DNA from 2 places in the Neopoerus faecalis genome. Region 2 is predicted to be linked to the other one. Evidence: predicted binding sites of a transcription regulator. Region 2 holds the regulator's gene; the other holds the start of a gene.

Region 1 (6,099 bases), on a different contig from region 2:
CATTTCCCAGCGGACGGAGGGAGATTCCATTGACCAGCTTGCCCGGACGGTGCTCTCCCGGAGCAAAACGTTCAAAAGGGTGCTGGCCTTCAATATTCCCAAGAGCCGCTCGTTCATGCACCTTGACACGGTGTTCACCATGGTGGATAGGGACAAATTTACTGTGCACCCCAATATTTTAAGCGACATTACCGTGTTCGTCATGGAGCTGGACGGGGACGGGCAGATGAAAATCCGGCAGGAAAGCGGGCGGCTGGAGGATATTTTAAAGGAGCATCTGGGCCTGAGCCAAGTGACGCTGATTCCCTGTGGGCAGGGGCACACCATCGACGCCGCCCGGGAGCAGTGGAGCGATGGCAGCAACACGCTGGCCATCGCCCCCGGCGAGGTGGTGGTTTACACCCGGAACTATGTGACAAACCGGTCGCTGGAGGAGGCGGGAATCCGCATCCACGCCATTCCCAGCGCGGAGCTGAGCCGGGGCCGGGGCGGACCTCGGTGCATGAGTATGCCGCTTGTCCGCGATGACCCGTAAATAGGCGGCGGGCCGCGCTTTTGCGGTCGATCAAAAATTAAAATTCTCAAATAAAAGGAGAGATGACCATGGCAGTGAATTTAAAGGGCCGGAGCTTTCTGACGCTGGCGGATTTTACCCCCGGCGAGCTGCGCTATCTGCTGGACCTCGGCCACGATCTGAAAGCCAAGCGGCGTGCGGGCATCTGCGAGCCCACCATGAAGGGCAAGCACATCGTGCTGCTGTTTGAAAAGACGTCCACCCGCACCCGCTGCTCCTTTGAGGTGGCGGCCACGCAGGAGGGCGCCCATGTGACGTATCTGGACGCAAATTCCTCCCAGATGGGGAAAAAGGAGTCGCTGGAGGATTCTGCCAAGGTGCTGGGACGGTTCTTTGACGGCATCGAGTACCGGGGCTATGAGCAGTCCGTTGTGGAGGACCTTGCGAAATGGTCCGGCGTACCGGTGTGGAACGGTTTGACGGACGCCGACCACCCCACACAGATTTTGGCCGATCTCATGACCATTGAGGAGCACTGCAAAAAGCCTCTGAACAAGATCAAGGTGGTGTTTCCCGGTGATGTGCGGAACAATATGTGCTATGCATGGATGATGGGCGCCGCCAAGCTGGGGATGCACTTTGTCGCCATGGGACCGGAGGAGCTGGCAAAGCAGATGGACAAGGACGTGGTGAATTCCACGTTTGCCGAGGCCCGGGAAAATGGCGGCCTCATTGAGATCACCGATAACAAGGCGGACCTGAAGGGTGCGGACGTTATTTACGGCGATGTGTGGGCCTCTATGGGCGAGGAGGCGCAGATTCCCGAGCGGGTGCGGCTGCTGAGCCCCTTCCGGGTGACGGAGGAGACATTGAAGGCCACGGAAAATCCCGATGTGCTGTACCTGCACTGCCTGCCCTCGTTCCACGATTTTGAAACGAAGATGGCAAAGGAGTGGCATGACAAGGGCGTGGACATCCGGGAGGTCACGGACGAGGTGTTCCGCTCCCGCCACAGCGCTGTCTTTGACGAGGCGGAAAACCGGATGCACTCCATTAAGGCCATTATGGTGGCCACCATCGGGAAATAAGCCCGCTCCGGCGGGCGGAGAAACGGGGGATTCCTCTGGAACAGCGCAAGCTCCGTATGCCAACGGCATACACGATTTTGTTCTGCCTCATCATTTTTGTGGCCGTGACCACATGGTTTATCCCGGCGGGCAGCTATGACTATGCCGATGGGGTACCGGTCTCCGGCAGCTATCACACTGTTGACCCGGCGCCTCAAGGCGCAGGCGCGGTGCTGAAGGCCGCGTTCAACGGGTTTTATAACGCCGTGGACGTCTGCGTATTCATTTTGATGGTGGGCGGCTTTTTAGGCGTGGTGATGAAGACCGGGGCCATTGACGCCGGGGTCAGCAACCTCATTGCCCGGCTTCAGGGGCGGGAAAACCGGCTCATTACGATTTTGATGCTGTTTTTCGGCTTGGGCGGCACCACCTACGGAATGTGGGAGGAGACCATGGCGTTTTTCCCGCTGCTGCTGCCGGTGTTCCTTGCAGCGGGGTATGACGCCGTGGTGGGCGTGGCGGTGGTGCTGCTGGGGGCCGGAGCGGGGGTCATCGCCTCCACGGTGAACCCCTTTGCCACCGGCATTGCCGCCGGGTTTGCCGGGGTGACGCTGGGAGACGGGCTTCTCTGGCGGGTGCTTCAATTCATTGTGTTCGAGGGCATTGCCATCTGGTATGTTTCCGCCTACGCCGCAAGGATAAAGCGGGACTCCAGCCGCTCCGTGGTTGGAATCGGCGCCGGGCGGCTCCACGCCGATGTCGGCACGGTCACGCCCCTGACACGGCGGCACATCGCCGTTTTGATCGTGTTTGCCGCCACGTTCCTCATCATGGTCTATGGCGTGATTCCCTTTGATGAGATGGGACTGTCGCTGCCGGTGCTGGGATGGTGGTTCCCGGAGCTGTCCGCCCTGTTTTTAGTGGCGGGCATTGTGGTGGGCCTCATGGACCGGCTGGGAGAGGTGGAGCTGGCGGAGACCTTTGTTTCCGGCTGCACCGACCTTTTGGGCGTGGCGTTCATCATCGGCATCAGCCGGGGCATCACAGTGCTGATGAACGATGGGCGCATTACCGACACCATTCTCCACTGGGGAGAAGCGGCCCTCTCCGGGCTGGGCGCGGTACCCTTTGTGCTGCTGGTGTATCTCATTTACCTGCCGCTGTCCGTGTTCATCCCTTCGTCCTCGGGCCTTGCGACCCTTTCCGTGCCGGTGGTGGCGCCGCTGGGGCAGTTTGCCGGTGTCACCGGGGACGCAGTGGTCACGGCGTTCCAGTCCGCCTGCGGCCTTGTCAATCTGGTGACGCCCACTGCCGCCGTAGTCATGGGTGCGCTGGCGCTGGGGCGGATTCCTTATGAGAAGTGGCTGAAATTTGTGTGGAAGCCGGCGGCGGCCTTTTTGCTGCTGACGATGCTTATTTTAGTAGCCGCTGTGATTCTCTAATAGTTATGCCGGGGCCATCAGGCCCCGGCGCTTACATATTCCGCCGGAACCGCGCATAGATATGGAGAAAAACGGTCACGGAGGGATGCTATGAATCTGCGGAGCATAGCGCCGGTTTTGCTGCTGTGCCTGCTGCTGGCAGGCTGCGGCGCGGCAGAGCGCGAAGAAGAAACAGGCGCGCTGGAGAGCGCGGCGGGGCTGACAGAAAATCAGGAGGATTTTTTGACGGTGGATGGCGAGGCCGTTCCGGCGTGGCGCTATCTCTACTGGCTGGCGATGGACTGCCGGAGACTGGAGGAACAGTACGCGGCGGCGGACGAGCCGCTGGACTGGGACGCGGCCTTATCGGAGGGAGAGACCCCGGCGGGGGTGGCAAAGGCAGCCGCATTGGAGGATATGGTGCTCTGCGCTGTAACGGAGCGCTGGGGTACACAGTTCGGCTGCGCCCTGACGCCGGAGGAGCGGGCGGCGCTGACGCCGTGGGACAGCCCATGGCTCACCGAGGCGCAGGGGACGGTGCTGGCGGAGACTGCGGCGCTGTACGGAAAATTGTATGAGTTGTGCAAAACGCCGGGGAGTCCCCTGTATCCGGCGGCGGGGGAGCTGGAGGCATTTGAGGCGGCGGGAGATTTTTTAGAGGCGGAGCGGCTGCTCGTTCCGTTTTCCGGGGACAGGGACGCGGACCGCAGCCACGCGGCGGAGCTGTTTTCCGAAATCAACAGTGCGGCGGACCCGGCCGCCGCCTTTGAGACGCTGATGACAGACTGCGGCGGCACAATGACCGAGGCGGACTGGACGCCATCGCTCCGGGACGCGGCGCTGGCGCTGGAGCCGGGACAGGTCTCCGGTATTTTGGAGGGCGCGGCGGGCTATCTCATTCTGCGGCGGCTGACGACCGATGAAGAAACGTTGCGTTCGGCGCATTTTGACAGCCTCTTGCGGGCGGCTGCGGCAGACTGCGTTGTTCAGGTGAACGATGCATACGAGGCGCTTCAGCCGGGAAAATTCATGGCCGCGCTGGGCCGGAACGGCGGGGAAGTAGAGTGACATTGTTAAAATTTCGTCAATTTAGACGAAAGTACCAAGCGTTTTGTTAAGTATTTAACAAAATTTTGCGAAATGCCAGATTTTCATTGACGCAACCTCTGAAAACGCTTATAATCCAAATTGTTCAGAGAGGACTGAGACGGTTCGTCAAAAAAATAACAAGCCGCCTCCGCTCAGAAAAAAAGGAAACCCGGCGGAGCCTTCCGCCTATAAAAAACACAAATTGGAGGATCACCATGAAAGAACTTTATGTTGTGAACTGCTGCCGTACCGCCATCGGCTCCTTCGGCGGCTCCCTGAAGAACACCCCCGCTGTGGACATGGGCGCTATCGTGGTCAAGGAGGCCCTCAAGCGCGCTAACGTCGCTCCCGAGAACGTGGACGAGCTGATGTTCGGCTGCATCCTCACCGCCGGCCAGGGCCAGAACCCCGCCCGTCAGGTCTCTGTGAAGGCCGGTATCCCCTATTCTGTTCCCGCCTACACCGTTGGCATGGTCTGCGGCTCCGGCATGAAGTCCGTCATCGAGGGCGCCCGCTCCATTCTGGCCGGCGACTCCGACATCGTGGTCTGCGGCGGCACTGAGAACATGAGCGCCGCTCCCTACACCCTGCCCGATGAGCGCTGGGGCGCCCGTATGAGCGACAAGAAGGTCGTGGACGAGATGATCAAGGACGGCCTGTGGGACGCTTTCAACAACTATCACATGGGTACCACCGCTGAGAACATCAATGATATCTGGGGCATCACCCGCCGCGAGCAGGACGAGTTTGCCGCAGCTTCTCAGCAGAAGGCCTGCGCTGCCCGCGACTCCGGCCGTTTCGATGACGAGATCGTTCCCGTCCCCGTGAAGGTCAAGAAGGAGATCGTGGAGTTCAAGCGCGATGAGTATCCCAAGGAGAACGTCACCGCCGACAGCATCGCAAAGCTCCGCGGCGCTTTCCCCGTGGGCCCCGAGTCCCCCAATCCTCAGGTTGTGAACACCTTTGAGCCCACCGGCATTCAGGACGCCGATGATAAGGGTACGCCCCGCGTGACCGCCGCCAACGCTTCCGGTATCAATGACGGTGCTGCCGCTATCGTGCTGGCCTCCGGCGAGGCTGTTGAGAAGTACGGCCTGAAGCCCATGGTCAAGCTGATCGGCTGGGGCCAGGGCGGTGTTGATCCCAAGATCATGGGCGTTGGCCCCGTGGTGGCTTCCCGCGCCGCTATGGCCAAGGCCGGTGTGAAGATCGAGGACATCGATCTGGTGGAGGCCAACGAGGCATTCGCCGCTCAGTCCATCGCTGTAGCCCGTGAGCTGCACTTCGACATGAGCAAGGTCAACGTCAACGGCGGTGCTATCGCTCTGGGCCATCCCGTCGGTGCTTCCGGTGCCCGTATCATCGTCACCCTCATCCACGAGATGATGAAGCGTCCCGAGGCCAAGAAGGGTCTGGCTACCCTCTGCATCGGCGGCGGCATGGGTACCGCTGTTGTGGTGGAGAAGGTCTAAGATAACAGTCAAATCGAAAGAAAACGAAAAAAGGACTGCGGCGAAAGCCGCAGTCCTTTTTTCGTTTATAGGGGAGAGCCTTTGCGGCGTTATCCCCGGTGGTCGCACCGTTGAACATTTTCACTACCATGGCCTTGAAGGTATTGACCACCGCGCCCTCGGTGATATATCGGGCTGTGCCCTTGACCTGATAGCCCTCAAGGCTTTGGGCGTCATATATAGAGACAGCGATTTTCCCATGATTGGCGGCGATGTTCTTCAGGGTTGTGTCCAGAAACACATCCCCCACCACCAGCTTGCCCTCCGGGGTCACGTCCTTGAAGGCGACGGGCACAACGTTGGGCTCACCGTCCATACAGGTAGCAAGGTCCCACAGTCCGCTTTTCAGCAGCTTTACGGCATTTTCATTCAGCATGATGATTTCCTCCTTGTATTTCGGGCCGCGGGGCCCGTCTGCTGCGCTGATTATAAGCCGGATATGAGAGCGGGGAAAGATATGGGCCAATTTATGAGTCGCTCATAAATTACAGAGCGGC
Region 2 (6,099 bases):
GGCTTCTGGGCCTCAGGAGCCACGCCGCGGCAAACAGAACATACAAAAACACCAGCCAATATTTTAAATAGGGATTGTCAAAATAAACCGCGTGGTATGGCAGCGCCACCAGCGCGTGACACACCCAAAGGAGATAGCGGATTCCCAGTCGAGGCACCAGCCCCACCAGTCTTCCCAGCGGCAGCCACAAAAAGCTCACCAGCACCGCCGCAAGGCCCGCCGCGAATACAACGCCTACCGCCCACAGGCACAGCAGATTGCTCAAAACAGATACAAGGGAGATTGTCTTAAAGTAGTACGCGCTTACCGGCGCGGTCAGCGCCAGACAGCCCACGGTTGTGGAAAGACTTGCCGCGATGACCGTAAAGATACGCCCGTGCTTCTTCTCCCCCGCCAACAGACGGTAAAGCCCCGGTGTCAGCCAGAGCAGCCCCATCACGGCCCCGAAGGAAAGCTGGAGGCTGACGGACTTTGCCGCAAAGGGATTCTGCGCCAAAATGAGGAACAGCGCCGTTAAAAGTGCCGTAGGCGGATCGTTTTCCCGGCGGAACAGCGGCGCGGCGGTCAGCAGACTCAGCATGACGCAGGCCCGCACCACTGAGGGCGAGCCTCCGGCCAGCACCGCGTAAAACGCCAGCACCGGAATGGCCACGGCGGCAGTCAGTCTGCGGCGGTGCCGCCCGGTGAGAAAGGCCACCAGCGCAAGGAGATATGCACAGTGCATTCCGCTGACCGCTAAAATATGGTACACACCGGCCTCGGACAAATCCACATCCGCCTGTGCCGACAATCCGCCCTTCTGCCCCGTCAGCAACGCCAGCAAAAAGCCCGCATTGTCGCCGCCAAACAACGTGCGAATCCGTGCCTGCATAGCGTGTCCCAACCGGACCGGCCACCACCGGGGAGAGCTTTGACTCCCCGCACTGAAGCGGGGTGTTCCCCGGCTGTAGGCCATCAGGAACACACCCTTGGAGTTGAACACCGTCACATCATCGTCCCGAATCCGGGAGGCACTTTGCAGATAGACGTCCTCCGTCATCCGCTGCCCGGGACAAAGCTGCAAAAGCGGCGAATCGCCGTAATAGACGAGCTTTCCCGGCAGCCCCTCTGCCCGCACCGTCACCTTGGCGCCGAAACGGGTCTCCGTGGGATAGTCCGTCAGCGTCATGGTCAGTGTTTGCCGGGTGGCCGCCAGCGCCTCCATCGGCGCGCTGACCTGCCGGATATACAGCCAGTCCCACCCCAGCGCCAATGCCGCGCCCACAAGGCAGAGTACCGCACGCTTCCGCTGCGGCGCGGGCAAAAGCAGCGTAAGTACGCCTGCGCCGATACACGCAAGCCCCACCGGCAGCAGCCAGTCCACTGCCAACAGATATTGCGCGGCAAATATTCCGGCGGCAAAGCCGCCGCAAAAAACAGCCAGTCTTCTCATTTCACGAACTTCTGCTCCGTCCGCCCCGCTTACCGTACCCGTGCTGCTCCGGTCCTGCTTTCACAACCCCACGTCACCCACGGACCTTTGCCCCTACTGCACTTCAGCCATTGAATACTGTCTCTCCGGCAAGCGCTGGTTTCTTCCCATAGAATTAATTTATGATAGCACATTTTTCACGGGGCTTCCACCCTTTTCTATACAGTGCGTCCGTGTTCGTTAAGTTCCCGTTAAATTCATGGGTCATACTATAGAGCGCCGTACCGCATTCTTGTGCATATTGCTGTTTTTCGCTCTGTTTTTAGCAGTTAAAAATGGTTGAGCTGTGAATATTGACATTATATTCGTAAAATTTCTGTGAAGTTTTTTCTTGACACCTCTCTCTTCGTAGAATACGTAGGTTACGTAGTAGAGGTCTGCTTTTTGCAGTCCCCAAAAAATGTAAGGGAGATTTAGTATGAAAAGAATTTTTGCTACCCTTCTTGCGCTGACTCTGGCTCTGAGCCTGACCACCTGCTGGAGCTCGTTCTGGGGCGGTCTTCTCAGCTGCATTTCCCTGTACTTCTTTGCCCCCATGCTGGCCCAGTTGGCGCTGAAGTTCATGTCCGCCGAATACTTCTGGCTGAGCCTGTTCGGCCTGACTATCATCGCGGGCGTTTCCAGCAAGTCCATGGTCAAGGGCCTCATGTCCGGTGCACTGGGCCTGCTGCTGTCCACCATCAGTCTTGACCCCATTCTCGGTACCAAGCGCTTCATGTTCGGCCAGTCTTTCCTTGCCGAAGGCATCAACACCACCTGCGCCCTTATCGGCCTGTTCTCCATGTCTCAGGTCTTCATTCTCATGGAGGCCAAGATCAAGGAGCGGGCCAAGGTCACGAAGTTCTCCGACAAAATTTGCCTGACCCGGGAGGAGAAGAAACGGCTGGCCCCCATGGTCATCCACAGTTGGCTCATCGGCAACATCATCGGCATCCTCCCCGGTGCCGGTGCCTCCATCGCCTGCTTCATGGGCTATAACAACGCCAAGCAGTTCTCCAAACACAAGGAGGAATTCGGCCACGGCAGCATTGGGGGCGTGTGCGGCTCCGAGGCCGCCAACAACGCCGTTACCGGCGGCTCCCTCATTCCTACCCTGACGCTGGGTATCCCCGGCGAGTCCGTGACCGCAGTGCTGATGAGCGGCCTTATCATTCAGGGCCTTCAGCCCGGTCCCGAGCTGTCCACCAAGTATGCCGACATGACTTACACCTTCTTCGCCGGCTTCGTGCTGGTGCAGTTCTTCATGCTGTCCATCGGTACCATGGGCTGCCGGGCTTTCGCCCAGATTCCCCGCCTGTCCGATGCTATCCTCATTCCCTGCGTCGCGGTGCTGTGCTTCGTCGGCTCCTACGCCATCAACAAGAACTTCAAGAATATGGTGGTCATGCTGATTTTCGGTGTGATCGGCTATCTCATGCGGAAGTTTGACCTGAACACCGCCGCCGTGGTGCTGGCCCTGATTTTGGGGCCCATCGGTGAAAAGGGCCTCCGGAACGCACCCCGCAGCTCTCAGGGCAATATCTCCGTACTGTTCTCCTCTCCCGTGTGCTGGGTGCTGATCTGCCTGTGCATCATCGGCATCTTCTCCCCCATCTTCATGTCCAAGTTTGAAAAGAAGGTCACCGGCGGCGAGGAAATTCAGTCCGATACCTGAATGTACAGCCGTATTCCCCAATCCTATTCATCCCCTGGCGCAGAATGCGCCGGGGGATGCTTTTTTCGTCCAGCTCCGCCATGGATGAGCGGCAGCAGAAATAACCGGTCAAAAACGGACATCCTCCGCTTTTTCCACTGCTGTCACGATTTTTCAAAAAATGATTGTTAAAAAAATTGACAAGTCCGCCATTTTATTCTAAACTAAGACTATAAAATATTGAGAGCCCCTATATAATAGCCGCTCCCTTGCCGCAAAAGCGGTTATCTTTTTTTGAACAGGTGATCAGAACATGAAAAAAGAGAATATCTCGGATGCCGTCATTCGCCGCCTGCCCCGGTATTACCGGCAGTTGACTGATCTTTGCAGCCGCGGTATTATCCGTACCTCCTCCCACTCTCTCGGACAGGAAATGAACATCACAGCCTCTCAGATTCGTCAGGACTTTAGCTGCTTCGGCGAATTCGGCCAGCAGGGCTACGGCTACAACGTGGAGGAGCTTCGCGCCGAAATCGGCCACATTTTAGGCGTGGACAATGACCATCATCTCATCATGATCGGCGTAGGCAATCTTGGCCGGGCACTGCTGAATAACTTCCCCTTTGAAAGCAGCGGCTTCACGGTGGACGCCTCCTTTGATGTTGATGCCGACATTATCAACACTGCCATCAACGGCGTTCCCGTTTACTCCGTCAACGATCTGGAGCAGTACATCAAGCGCCACACCATTGATGTTGTGGTGCTCACCGTGCCGCAGTCCGTGGCACAGGATATGGCTGCCCGCCTCATCAGCCTTGGCATCAAGGGCTTTTGGAACTTTACCAATGTGGAGCTTTCCAGCAGCGAGCCGGATGTGAAATTTGAAAACATCCACTTTGCCGACAGTCTCCTGACCCTGAGCTACCGAATCGCCAACCGCTGAGAGGAGAACCGCAGATGAAAAAGCGTTTTCTGCCGCTGTGTCTGGGTGCCGGACTGGCCGCTATCGTTTGGGCCGCTGCCGCGGGCGGCGGTGTTGATGACCCGCTGGCCTCCCTCTCCTACCTCAACGGCACCTTTACTGTTGCTGTAGACAAAAGGGTGGACGCAGCGCTGGACGCCTCCGACGCCCTGCTGCGTGAGCGGGCGGAAAATGGCGAGACCGCCGGCTCCGCCGCGCTGTGGCAGGAGGTCCGTCTGAAGGAGGGCGACGCCCTTCAGGGCGTTACCGGAACCGGAGCGCTTCTGCTGGCTGGCAGTGCACAGGTCATCTATGCCTCCGGCGCTGTGGTGGATGTCACCACCGGCAGCGTTGTTCCCGACGGCGCGCCGCTTTCTGTGGGACACCGCTATCTTGTCGCCGAGGATACCTCCGCCGCCTTTACCGTCACCTCCAAGACCGCCGTGCTGGACTATCAGGGGCAGTCCGCCTTCACCTATTCCGACCGGCCGGACTACAACGCCATGGCCGCTGCTCTGAAGTCTCTGCATCTTTTCAAGGGCACCTTTACCGGCTGCGGATCGGGCTATGATTTGGAGGCGGCCCCCACCCGGCTTCAGGCCCTTATCATGTTCATCCGTGTTCTGGGTGAGGAGGATCAAGCGCTTGCGTGGTCCGGCACAACGCCCTTCCGGGATATTGAAAAGGGTTCTCAGGCGGAGCGCTACGTGGGCTACGCCTATGAAAAGGGCTACACCAACGGCTACACCGCCACCTCCTTCCGGCCTGCCGGAGCGGTCAACGCCTATCAGTACACGGAGTTCGTTCTCCGGGCCATGGGCTACAGCTCCGCCTCCAATACTGACCTTGCCTCTACGCTGATTCGGGCAGTCAGCGCCGGTGTGCTGACAATGGGTGAGGCGGCACAGCTCCAAGCGGATACCTTCCTCCGGGCGGAGCTGGTGTACATCTCCTACTATGCGCTGGAGGCCGAGCTGCCCAGCGGCGAGGAAACGTTGGCGGACCGACTCATGGACTTGGACGTTTTCACCCGCAGCGAGTGGCGCAGCGCCCGGGAACTGGTTTCCACAGAGCGCCTTTAAATTCCGCCGCACCATCTCCACAGGACCGCATACTATGGATTGAGGCCGGCTCAACGGTCTACATCTCAATCTCATAGGAGGTTCCGATATGTGCTGTAATAACGGTTGCGGTGGTGGCGGCGGGAACTGCTGCTGGCTCATCATTCTGCTGATTATCATCTGGTGCTGCTGCGGCGGTGGCTGGGGCGGCTGCGGCTGCAACAACGGCTGCAATAACGGCTGCGGCTGCTGATTCTCTGAAATAGCAGCGACCCCCGCGCCTTTTGGCGCGGGGGGCTACTGCTTTTACACTCTGTTCAGCCGCTGGTCATCAGCGCAGATACCACCGACAATCACGCGCATCCGTTGTCCGCACGAGTTCCGCTATGCTGCCGTGGCTTTTGAGGTTACGGACCTTCTGCGAAAACTTATCATCATTTCTGTCGCTGAGAATTTCGCAGTCCTCCCCATCAGGCCGCATCTGCTGGCGGACTGCATCAATCAGCTCCGAGGTATGGATTCCCGGCCGGTTTCCAATGATTTCCAGCGCAACAGGCGCAATTTCTCTTTCTGTATAAAAGCTCATCATGACCACCCTTCCGCATAGCTGTCTATGGCGGGCTTCCCGCCGTCCTCATGCAGATTCTACCATAAAGGACAGGCCGCCGCAACTAAAATCTGCGTTCAGATGTCTCGATTCGCCTCAAAATCCCATTGTAGGGAAATATAAAAAATATTCTTCTCAAATCCGCGCCAGTATGGTAGAATAAAGTAAAATGTGGTTGTGTGCGCTGGCGGACATTTCTATTCCCCCGGCGCGGTCTATCAGGAAAGGCGGAAAAGCGAATGCAGAGAGTCAAGTGCGAAGAATGCGGCAAGGTTTACAATTTTGACGTGGATGATTTCTGTCCCCGGTGCGGCGCCTTTAATCAGCCTCCCAAAGCCTCCGCTATCAACGCCGATGGCAGCGTGA

Evidence for each region. The regulator Rex, encoded in region 2, represses fermentation and respiration genes when NADH is low (regulators of the CRP and FNR family bind a similar motif). The targets are predictions, from matches to a motif close to ATTGTTAANNNNTTAACAAT.
Region 1: a site for Rex is predicted at 4,113-4,132, ahead of PY311_RS07635 (acetyl-CoA C-acetyltransferase). Genes of this name have one in related genera too.

What each region holds. Positions count from the first base shown of each region.
Region 1 is NZ_JARFXX010000005.1:92,635-98,733, forward strand. Features, by position in the region: gene arcA (arginine deiminase) at 1-535, shown strand, start outside; gene argF (ornithine carbamoyltransferase) at 604-1,602, shown strand; gene PY311_RS07625 (YfcC family protein) at 1,659-3,023, shown strand; gene PY311_RS07630 (peptidylprolyl isomerase) at 3,114-4,070, shown strand; gene PY311_RS07635 (acetyl-CoA C-acetyltransferase) at 4,307-5,563, shown strand; gene PY311_RS07640 (pyridoxamine 5'-phosphate oxidase family protein) at 5,508-5,978, opposite strand.
Region 2 is NZ_JARFXX010000004.1:260,122-266,220, reverse strand. Features, by position in the region: gene PY311_RS07130 (DNA internalization-related competence protein ComEC/Rec2) at 1-1,432, opposite strand, end outside; gene PY311_RS07125 (tripartite tricarboxylate transporter permease) at 1,890-3,125, shown strand; gene PY311_RS07120 (redox-sensing transcriptional repressor Rex) at 3,418-4,047, shown strand; gene PY311_RS07115 (S-layer homology domain-containing protein) at 4,062-5,147, shown strand; gene PY311_RS07110 (hypothetical protein) at 5,236-5,379, shown strand; gene PY311_RS07105 (hypothetical protein) at 5,458-5,715, opposite strand; gene PY311_RS07100 (hypothetical protein) at 5,973-6,099, shown strand, end outside.